Regions from separate parts of the Oceaniserpentilla sp. 4NH20-0058 genome, predicted to be linked through region 1. Evidence: riboswitches for the same ligand, from Rfam matches in the RefSeq annotation. Region 1 holds a riboswitch; the other holds the start of a gene.

Region 1 (5,366 bases):
AATGCTAGAAACCATCGATGCGCACTCTATTTGCCACATCACTGGTGGTGGCATGTATGAGAACATCCCTCGCGTATTACCTGAAGGCACCAAATGTGTTCTAGACAGCGCCGCTTGGGATCGTCCAGCCGTATTCAACTGGCTACAAGAGAAAGGCAATATCGACTGGCATGAAATGCACCTTACCTTCAACTGTGGCCTTGGCATGATCGTTGTGGTTGATGAAAAAGACGCACAAGCCACCATAGATCTCTTAAACGCCGAAGGTGAAACAGCCACCTTAGTAGGACGCATTGAGCAAGCCAACGATGCTGATGCTCAGGTTATTGTTAAAGGCGTTGACGAGGAATAATTACAGTGCATCCTGAACAAGCAGAACCAGCACGCATTGTCGTACTAATTTCAGGTTCCGGCAGTAACTTTCAAGCTATTGCCGAAGCCTGTAAATCAAAAGAAATCGATGGCGAAATTATCGGGGTCATCAGTAATCGTCCCGGCGTAATGGGCCTTGATCGAGCTAAACAGCTCGATATCCCTTGCAGCGTTGTGGACCACACTGAATATTCAAGTCGAGAAGAGTTTGACGGCAAACTGATTCACGAAATTGAACAGTACGGGCCCGATCTCGTCGTGCTTGCTGGATTCATGCGCATTCTTACACCTGATTTCGTACGTCGTTTCAAAGGTCGCCTCCTAAATATACACCCCTCGCTACTACCAAAATATAAAGGTCTGCACACCCATAAACGGGCTATGGAAGCTGGCGACAAAGAGCACGGGGTTACCGTACACTTTGTCAGTGAAGACCTAGATGGCGGACCCAACATCATTCAGGCAGTTGTCCCTATTCTTGACGATGACAGCGAAGCCAGTTTAAAAACTCGCGTTCAACAACAAGAGCACGTTATTTATCCAATAGCCGTAAAATGGTTCGTAGAGGGTCGCATTACCATGATCAAGGGTGATGCATATTTCGACAGCGAAGCACTACCTGAAACAGGCCTGCAACTTAACGTCAATTAATATAGACATATGTAGCCAGTTACTAGTCACGCACCAGTAACTGCGCTTATACTCGAAATCTACCGATCAAGATGCTTAGGCAGGATGCTTTGAAAATTTTCAGCGTGATTTTTTATTTACTCCTTGCTACAGCAAATCCCGTAATCGCAGACATACCTACGACACCAAACATTACACTTTCGCCATACATAGCAAAATATGAAGCCACATGGAAAGCAGGCTGGTTCCCCGTTACCATCGAAGCAAAAAGAGAACTTTCCAAACTTGAAGATGGAAGTTGGCAACTCACATTTGAGGCCTACTCGTCTATTGCAGACTTGCATGAAGCCTCTAAGTACAACATTGAAGACAACACAATCAGACCACTGACATACCGCTATAAAACATCAGGTTTCTTATCTAAGAAAAAACGCGGTCAAACATTCGACTGGGACAAACGACAAACATTCATTAAAGAAAGAGATGAATGGGCCAACTACGAGCTTACTTTTGGCACGCAAGATAATCTGAGCTACCAAGAGCAAATCCGCCTTGACCTAATTGCCGGAAAAACAGAGTTTAGCTACCAAATAGCGTACAAAAATCGCTTAAAGGAATTCAAATTCAAAGTCGCCAATACTGGTAAAATTAAAACAAAAAACGGCGATATGAATACCGTAGAAGTAATTCAAATCAATAAAAAGCATAAAGAATCAACACAGATCTGGTTTGCCGTCGATTACGAATATCTACTCATTAAACTTAAAAACAAAGAAAGCAACGGCGACAGTAATACCATCAAACTAAAAAGCGCCCAAATTAACAACCAAACCCTGCTTGGCCTCTAATACTTCTTTCTCACAGTTAAATCACGTAGAATGGCCGCACCCAGGGGGAGGCCTCGGCCTGAGATGTCTTTTTAGCGAACCCCTAGAACCTGATCCGGTTAATACCGGCGTAGGAATGGACATTCTTTTAATAAGTATTCCCTATTTTTCTAACGGAATAGTTAAATTACCTCTACGCAATAACCGGGACTTATTCAATTTTTGGAAAAGACCCATGAAAACCCCCATTTTATTATTAAGCGCACTGAGCTTACCTGCGCTTGCAGCATTTCCAACCGCTGTGAATAGCCAAATCACAGACTCAGTAGCCACACCATCAGACACACCAGATACAAATGAAACCCAATTAGAAACCATTAATGTCACCGCTGATTTTCGTCAACTTGATTTAATGCAAATACCCTCTTCTATTACAGTGGTAGGTGAAGACGACATTCAAAGCCGCAATGCCGACCATTTAGAAAGCGTGTTATCCCTTGCGCCTAACGTAAATTTTGCTGCAGGCGCGTCCCGCGGGCGCTTCATTCAGATTCGAGGCATTGGTGAGCGCAGCCAATTTGTCGACCCTATAAGCCCTTCAGTAGGTTTAGTCATAGACGGAATAGACATGACAGGCTTAGCTGGTGCAGCGACTCTATTTGATATTAAACAAATAGAAATATTACGCGGCCCACAAGGCACTGCTTTTGGAGCCAACGCATTAGCCGGCATCATCAACATAAAAAGTACAGAACAAACCAATGAAAACTCTGGATTTATTTCCGCTCGCATAGGCAACTACAACAGCATCAACTTGAGTGGTGCAATTGGCACCCAAATAAATGAAAATCTTTCCGCACGTCTTGCGCTAAAAACACACACTTCAAATGGCTACATTGAAAACAAGCACCTAAATAAAAAAGACACCGCTGGGTTTGATGAAAATACAGCAAAAGCCAATTTAGTATGGGAAAACCATGCTAGCCGCTACAAGCTAAACCTAATTAAAGTTAAAACTGACAATGGCTACGATGCCTTTACAATAGACAATACCCGAAATACGCAAAGCGATGAGCCAGGAAAAGACACTATTGACTTAACTGCAGCATCCATACAAACCAGCAATCAAACTCAATACTTTTCTATAGAAACAAATACCGAATTTTCAAACAGCGATTCACTGTACTCATACGACTATGACTGGATGAATGACGGATTTAGAGGGCATACAGGTACAGACTTTGAAGCCTTTAATCGTGACACAGACAAAGCCAGCTTTGATATCCGCCTACTTTCAAAACCTCAAAGTAACATACTAAATAACTCAACTAGCTGGATAATAGGTGCTTACACAAAATCATTTGACGAAGATTTAACACAATCTCGCATTAAAAACTCAGCCCCTACAATATATAACAATTCATTCCATTCGAACTCATTCGCTCTATACAGTGAACTAACATCCTCACTCACAGCAACAACAAGTATGACTTATGGATTGAGAATTGAAGAATGGCGATCAAACTTCGCTGACTCCGAAGGACTTAAAGACAAACACTCAGAAACACTATTTGGTGGCAAGATTTCACTTGATACTTTATTAAATGAAAATCACCTTGCATATATAAGCCTTTCTCGAGGTTATAAAATGGGTGGGTTCAACTCAAACAAAAACCTGCCAACCGACCTAATAAAGTTCAACACGGAATACAATTGGGCAACAGAGATAGGCTTGAAATCTAGCTTACTCAACGATGAATTGACCACCAACATTGCTATTTTCCACATAAAACGTGAAGACCAGCAAGTTAAAAGCTCTACTGTTAGAGACAATGGCGCGACCTTCATTGATTCCATCAACAATGCAGCTTCCGGTGAAAACTTCGGCTTAGAATTAGAAGCGAATTGGAAAATTTCTCAACTATTAACATGGAAAGCAGCAATTGGTTTACTAGAAACAGAAATTAACGGGTTCACCATTAATATCGACACCGATGGAGACTGGGTAAATGATGCTACGCTTGATAAATCCGGCAGAAACCAATCTCATGCGCCTAGCTACACATTTTCGACCGCTATCAAATTAGATCTAACCAACAATCTAAGCGCCAATTTAGAGCTAGAAGGTAAAGATGAATTTTATTTCTCGGACACACATGACGCAAAATCAGAATCATTTAACTTACTTCACGCCTCTATCGACTACAAATTCAATAATTGGTCACTAGCCCTCACCGGTAAAAACCTTACAAATGTAGACACGGAGGTTCGTGGGTTTAGTGGATGGATTCAAGACCCTCAATACTATGTAGATCCAGCAACAGCTTACACACCAAATAAATACACGCAATTTGGCGAACCTCGCTTAATTTCATTAAGTGCTCGTTACGATTTTTAATACAACCATAGCCGAGCTCAGCTCGGCTTCTCTCACAATTGGAGCCAACATGGATTTATCCGTCGAAATCAGCAAGTATCCTTTGGCCGATGACTACATCCCCGCCATCAAAGACTTTATCAACCGCCTAAACGCCACTGACGGCATCAGTGTGGTAGGCAACACCATGAGCACGCAGATATTTGGCGATTACGATTTAGTCATGTCGGTGTTAACGAATGAAATGAAGCGCTCATACGAGCAATTTGGTAAAGCCATTTTTGTGTGTAAGTTTATAGGCGCAAATTTAAACCCTGCCCTCAACCCACACGGCGACAATTAAAGGCATAGTATGGAAGCAGATACTCAAACTCAGCAATCGTTTAATGAAGCCTTTATTCAAGGGGTAATCTCAGCCGCCCAAGCCATGAGCTATTGGGAAGTCATCGCGGTTGCATTGGGGATCGCTTATTTAGTCTTGGCCATGCGCGAAAACAGTCTGTGCTGGTATGCCGCTTTTGGTAGCACCGCTATTTATAGTTGGCTGTTTTTTGATGTTAGTTTAATCATGGAATCCGCACTTAATGTCTATTATTTGGTAATGGCCATTTATGGCTGGTATGTATGGAATAAAAAACCACAACACTCAGCTATGCAAAATGACATCAGCACTAAACTTCCCATCACGGTTTGGAGTGGCAAACAACACACGCTCGCCATTGGCGCTGTTTTATTGTTAACCTTTACCAGCGGATTTTTATTGCACGAGCATACCACGGCGGTCATGCCCTATTTAGATTCTTTCACCACATGGGGGGCGGTACTCACGACCTATATGGTGGCCAAAAAAGTTCTTGAAAATTGGATTTACTGGCTTGTTATAGACAGCCTTGCCATCTATTTATATTTAGATCGTGAACTGTATTTAACAGCCCTTTTAATGGCGGTATACGTTGTTATGGTTGTTTTTGGTTTCAACGCTTGGTTAAAAACTTATAAAAACGAACAAAGCACAGCCAACAAACAATATGCCTAACTCACACCTAATCAATATTCTAAACGACTGGATGCAATGGCCATCAATTTGCCAACAGCATCCCTCCTTAGAAGAGCTCACCCCTCTCAATGAGGGTTTAACCAACGAAAACTGGTTATTCCAA
Region 2 (5,366 bases), on a different contig from region 1:
GGGTTGATTTCGGCATTGGCGCTTTGGATGCTGGGTTTTAGTAGTACAAAGGTGAGGGCAGCCGTGCCGAGCATGATGAATAGGGATTTCATGATGGGTCCTTTGGGTGGGTCTTTTGTATTGGTGGTATTTTGATCAGGGTTTGTGGGGAAAGTTCAGGGTGATTTGTTATTACTGTGTTGGTGGTAATCCATATTAGTAGGTCGAACTCGGCGTGCCCCTTGTGGGTATTATTTCGACAATATTGCAAGTGCGTAATTTTTTCACCAATAACTATTTAGGCTTTTCATATCTGGAGCATTAATGCCAGCACGGTTTCTTTTCTCGGGATTGCATCCCGGACCCTGCTTCGCGGCGCCGCACGAACCGCTCGCCTCTAATAGGGTGATCGGGACGCTTTGGTTGTAGCGGCTCGTGAATGCCGCAATATGTTATCGTTTCGTGCTTGGTTTGTGGTTGGTACTGAAGCATTGTGGGATCGGCGTGCCCCTTGTGGGCATGCGATGAACTGATCGAATAAAGTCGCAGTTTCAATCCCCCCTTGCCCTAATTCTCCATAATCACGTATCATCCCCCCAGTTCACGAAGTGCTAAGCAAATATGCTTAGCTGATACTTTACCCGTTGAACTCTTTTAATTTAGCTGATGCTATCGTGTAGTTATTAGTGGTGACTTAACTGAGAAAGGTTGATTATGCATCCATCTTGATAGCAATAGCATTCATGATAATCGGCTTGCGAATGTTAATTGAGATTTAACTATTACTAAGTCACTGCTTGCCAGTGAAAAGTGTACATTTAAGAGAAATTTATGAAAAAAGTCTTATCGCCTTTATTACTTTTGGGATTATGTTTCAATGCATATGCGGGAGATATTGCAAATGGTGCAACGGTTCTTAAAGTTGCTAACATTTCTAGCAATGTCGATACATTCGCAGTTACCGTTGATTCGTCTTTAGTTGATTGTGCACGTAATATTATATTCTTTCCAGCTAGTGCAGCCCCAAACAAAGAATCTCATGCAAGAGCTTATTCTACAGCGTTAACAGCACTATCAACGGGCATGAAAGTCAGACTATATAATTATGATTCAAACTCTTGTACAGATGCATCATTTATTGAAATATCAAAATAAATATAAAAATATGGCTTAGTCAAATACTAGAAAGTTGGTTTCGGATATCCTTACGAGGTACGGCTGGCCTTAAATATTAACCTCTACTTCTCCCTTGCCCCTAAATCCCGTATCATACCCACAGCTCACGGGGTGCCAAGCATATTGCTTAGCTGAGACTTTACCCGTTGAACCTGATCCGACTAGCATCGGCGTAGGAATGAGCGTGGTTTATTTCTGGTTGTGCACCCAAAATCCGTGTGCATTGTATAAACCCATTGAATCTATTGCTCTTGCAATAGGTGCTCACACGTCCTTGTTAGTGGTGACTTAACTCAAATAAGGACCCACTATGCAATCTGATAACAACTCCATTCAAGCGGCTCAGCTTGCCAATGTAAATCCAGACCTGATCACTCGCACTCCATTACCGGGCAGCGAAAAAGTGTATATTCAAAGCGAAACCCGCCCAGATGTGCGCGTGCCCATGCGTAAGGTGAATTTAACCGACGGTACGGACATTACCCTTTACGATACCTCTGGCCCGTATACGGATGTGAATGCCGAGGTGGATGTACACAAGGGTATTGATACCAGCCCACGTAACAAATGGATTGAAGAGCGCCAAGATAGCGAAACCTACGAAGGCCGTGATACCAAGCCAGAAGATAACGGCATAGACGATTCATACAAAGCCTTTCAGTTTTATAATCCGCACCTACAACGTCAACCTCGTCGTGCAAAAGCAGGTAAAAATGTTAGCCAATTGCATTACGCGCGCCAAGGCATTATTACCGCTGAAATGGAGTACGTGGCATTGCGTGAAAACCAAAAACGCGAAGCCTTGATCAATGAATTCACTACCCCAGAGCGTGAAGCCCGTTTAAAAGGCAACCCAATGGGGGCGGCTATTCCACAGACAATCACCGCTGAATTTGTACGTGACGAAATTGCTCGCGGTCGCGCCATTATTCCAGCCAACATTAATCACCCAGAGTTAGAGCCCATGATTATTGGCCGTAACTTTTTGGTTAAAGTAAACGCCAATATTGGTAATAGTGCGTTAACGTCGTCTATTGAAGAAGAAGTTGAAAAACTTGTTTGGTCTACCCGTTGGGGTGGCGATACCGTAATGGATTTATCCACCGGTAAACACATTCACAGTACCCGCGATTACATTATCCGTAATTCCCCTGTACCCATTGGTACAGTGCCTTTGTATCAAGCGCTAGAAAAAGTAAACGGCATTGCTGAAGATTTAACATGGGAAATTTTCCGCGATACGTTAATCGAGCAAGCAGAGCAGGGCGTGGATTACTTTACCATTCACGCTGGTATTCGTTTGGCCCATGTGCCGTTAACCGCTGACCGCGTCACAGGTATTGTGAGCCGTGGTGGTTCTATCATGGCGAAATGGTGTATCGCACACCACAAAGAAAGCTTTTTGTATGAGCACTTTGAAGACATTTGCGAAATCATGAAAACCTACGACGTGAGTTTTTCATTAGGGGATGGCCTGCGCCCGGGTTCCCAAGCAGATGCCAACGACGCAGCCCAATTTGCCGAACTCGAAACCTTAGGTGAATTAACGCAAATCGCGTGGAAGCACGACGTGCAAGTGATGATTGAAGGCCCAGGTCATGTGCCTATGCACATGATTCAAGCCAACATGGATAAACAGCTAGAATGCTGTGACGAAGCCCCTTTCTATACGTTAGGGCCACTCACCACGGACATTGCACCGGGTTATGATCACATTACCTCTGGTATTGGTGCAGCTATGATCGGTTGGTTTGGCTGTGCCATGTTGTGTTATGTCACACCAAAAGAGCACCTAGGTTTACCCAACCGTGATGATGTAAAAGTAGGCATTATCACTTATAAGCTGGCGGCTCACGCAGCGGATATTGCTAAAGGTCATCCGGGGGCTCGTTACCGCGACGACATGATGTCAAAAGCCCGTTTTGAATTTCGTTGGGAAGATCAATTCAACCTAGGTTTAGACCCAGACACCGCCCGTGAATATCACGACGAAACCTTACCTAAAGACAGCGCAAAAGTAGCGCATTTTTGTTCCATGTGTGGGCCGAAATTTTGCTCTATGAAAATCTCGCAAGAAGTACGAGACTACTCGAAAGACTTTAGCCCAGAAGCCATTAAACAAGGTATGGCAGAAAAAAGTGCGGAATTTAAAGCACTGGGCAGCGAGGTTTACGTGCCAAGTAAAAAAGCGCAAACCGAGGACGCCTAACCATGAACCTAGCAGATGGATACACCAAAAAGGTCGCCATCGTTGGGGCAGGGATTAGTGGCAGTTTAACTGCATGGCATTTGCAGCAACTTGGGTGTGAGATTCATATTTATGAACCAGACGAACACAAAAAAAGTTGCTCGTTTACGGCTGCGGGTATGCTCGCCCCCATGGCGGAATTAGAAAGCGCCAATGATCATATCTATCAACTAGGCATGCACTCCATTGCGTTATGGCCGCAAATTATTGCGGCACTTGGGGGGAATATTTTTCATCGCGACAATGGCACACTGGTGGTGTGTCATCGTCAAGATGAAGGGGTGTTTAATCAACTTTTAAGTACCTTAAAAAATAAACTAGGGGGCAATTTTTCCCAGCAGTGTGAGGTTGTACATTCGCAATCTTTAGAGCGCGAATTAAAACCTTTAGGCACCTCGTTACTGCTTCAAAACGAAGCTCAAGTGGACGCCCATCAAGCCCTTAATGCATTGCATCAAAGCTTAAAAAGCAACAGCCATTGGCATGCCAGAAAGGCGGATAAATTATCCGCATATAAGGTGAATGATGAAACCTTTGATTGGGTGTTTGATTGTCGTGGTTTGGCAGCCAAACACGATATTAATGGCTTACACGGTGTACGTGGTGAAGTAATTACGGTGCACGCACCGCAGGTAAATATCGAGCGCATGGTGCGCGTCATGCACCCAAGATATCGCATTTATATAGTGCCGCGGGAAAATCAAAAATACATGATAGGTGCCACCGAAATACAGTCGGACGATACTGGGCCCATGAGTGTACGTTCCACCTTGGAATTATTATCTGCCGCTTTTAGTGTGCATTCGGGTTTTGCCGAGGCGCGTATTTTAGGGCTAGACACCAACGTACGACCTGCCACCTTGGATCATCAACCTGTGATTGACCATCAAGCAGGATTAACGCGTATCAATGGTTTGTACCGTCATGGGTATTTATTGGCCCCAGCTGTGGTGGCAAAAGCGTTACAGGAATTGGGGTTCAACACACAACAACACTTAATGCAGGCTGAATATGAAAATTGTATTTAATGGACAAACCGTTGAGTTGCCAAATACGCATACGCTTAGTGCATTGTTAACCGATTCAAACCTGACTAAAGGTTTATCCATTGAACAAGCTGTGGTGGCGGTGAATCAAACCTTGGTTCACAAAAGTGATTATGAAACCCTAATTATTCATGAAGGGGATCAAATCGAAATGCTTACTGCCGTGGTCGGTGGCTAACAGGAGATTCAAATGTGGCACATTGCAGGTAAAACCCTAGACAGCCGTTTTTTAATCGGCACCGCCATGTATGACTCACCTGAGATCATGCAGCAATCCATCGACGCCTCTGGCTCGCAAATCATTACGGTATCCCTGCGCAGGCAAAGCGCAGGGGGCAGTGATAACCAAGTGTTTTGGGAGTTTTTGCAAAGCTTTCAACAAAACAATCGTTATTTATTACCTAACACAGCAGGTTGTCATAACGCCAAAGAGGCAATACTTACCGCACAAATGGCGCGTGAATTATTTAAAACCAATTGGGTAAAACTTGAAGTCATTGGGGATGATTACACCTTACAGCCTGATCCGTTTCAATTAGTAGAAGCGGCGAAAGAACTCATCCAACAAGGGTTTGAAGTATTTCCTTATTGCACCGACGATTTAATCCTTTGCGAAAAATTATTAGAAGTGGGTTGTAATATTTTAATGCCGTGGGGCGCACCTATTGGTACAGGTAAAGGATTAATGAATCCTTACGCGCTAACCCTATTACGTGAACGCTTTCCCAATGTGCCACTGATTGTGGATGCGGGCATTGGTAAGCCCAGCCATGCAGCACACGCCATGGAATTAGGCTTTGATGGGGTATTACTGAATACCGCCGTGGCAAAAGCCCAAGACAGTATTAAAATGTCCAAGGCGTTTAAACACGGTATTGAGGCAGGGCGATTGGCTTACGAGGCCGGTTGTATGCAAG

The links. Region 1 has a riboswitch for thiamine pyrophosphate ahead of ABWV45_RS01250 (TonB-dependent receptor). Riboswitches for the same ligand answer to the same signal wherever they lie in the genome.
Region 2: linked by a shared signal. The riboswitch ahead of thiC (phosphomethylpyrimidine synthase ThiC) and the one ahead of ABWV45_RS01250 (TonB-dependent receptor) in region 1 are both predicted to bind thiamine pyrophosphate.

The regions. Positions count from the first base shown of each region.
Region 1 is NZ_BAABWE010000001.1:272,374-277,739, forward strand. It holds gene purM (phosphoribosylformylglycinamidine cyclo-ligase) at 1-352, shown strand, start outside; gene purN (phosphoribosylglycinamide formyltransferase) at 358-1,023, shown strand; gene ABWV45_RS01245 (DUF3108 domain-containing protein) at 1,113-1,850, shown strand; TPP riboswitch at 1,884-1,983, shown strand; gene ABWV45_RS01250 (TonB-dependent receptor) at 2,065-4,227, shown strand; gene ABWV45_RS01255 (YkoF family thiamine/hydroxymethylpyrimidine-binding protein) at 4,277-4,549, shown strand; gene pnuC (nicotinamide riboside transporter PnuC) at 4,559-5,242, shown strand; gene ABWV45_RS01265 (phosphotransferase) at 5,235-5,366, shown strand, end outside.
Region 2 is NZ_BAABWE010000007.1:44,230-49,595, forward strand. It holds gene ABWV45_RS10285 (redoxin family protein) at 1-92, opposite strand, end outside; gene ABWV45_RS10290 (DUF5992 family protein) at 811-1,134, shown strand; TPP riboswitch at 1,253-1,351, shown strand; gene thiC (phosphomethylpyrimidine synthase ThiC) at 1,466-3,364, shown strand; gene ABWV45_RS10300 (FAD-dependent oxidoreductase) at 3,367-4,431, shown strand; gene thiS (sulfur carrier protein ThiS) at 4,415-4,627, shown strand; gene ABWV45_RS10310 (thiazole synthase) at 4,640-5,366, shown strand, end outside.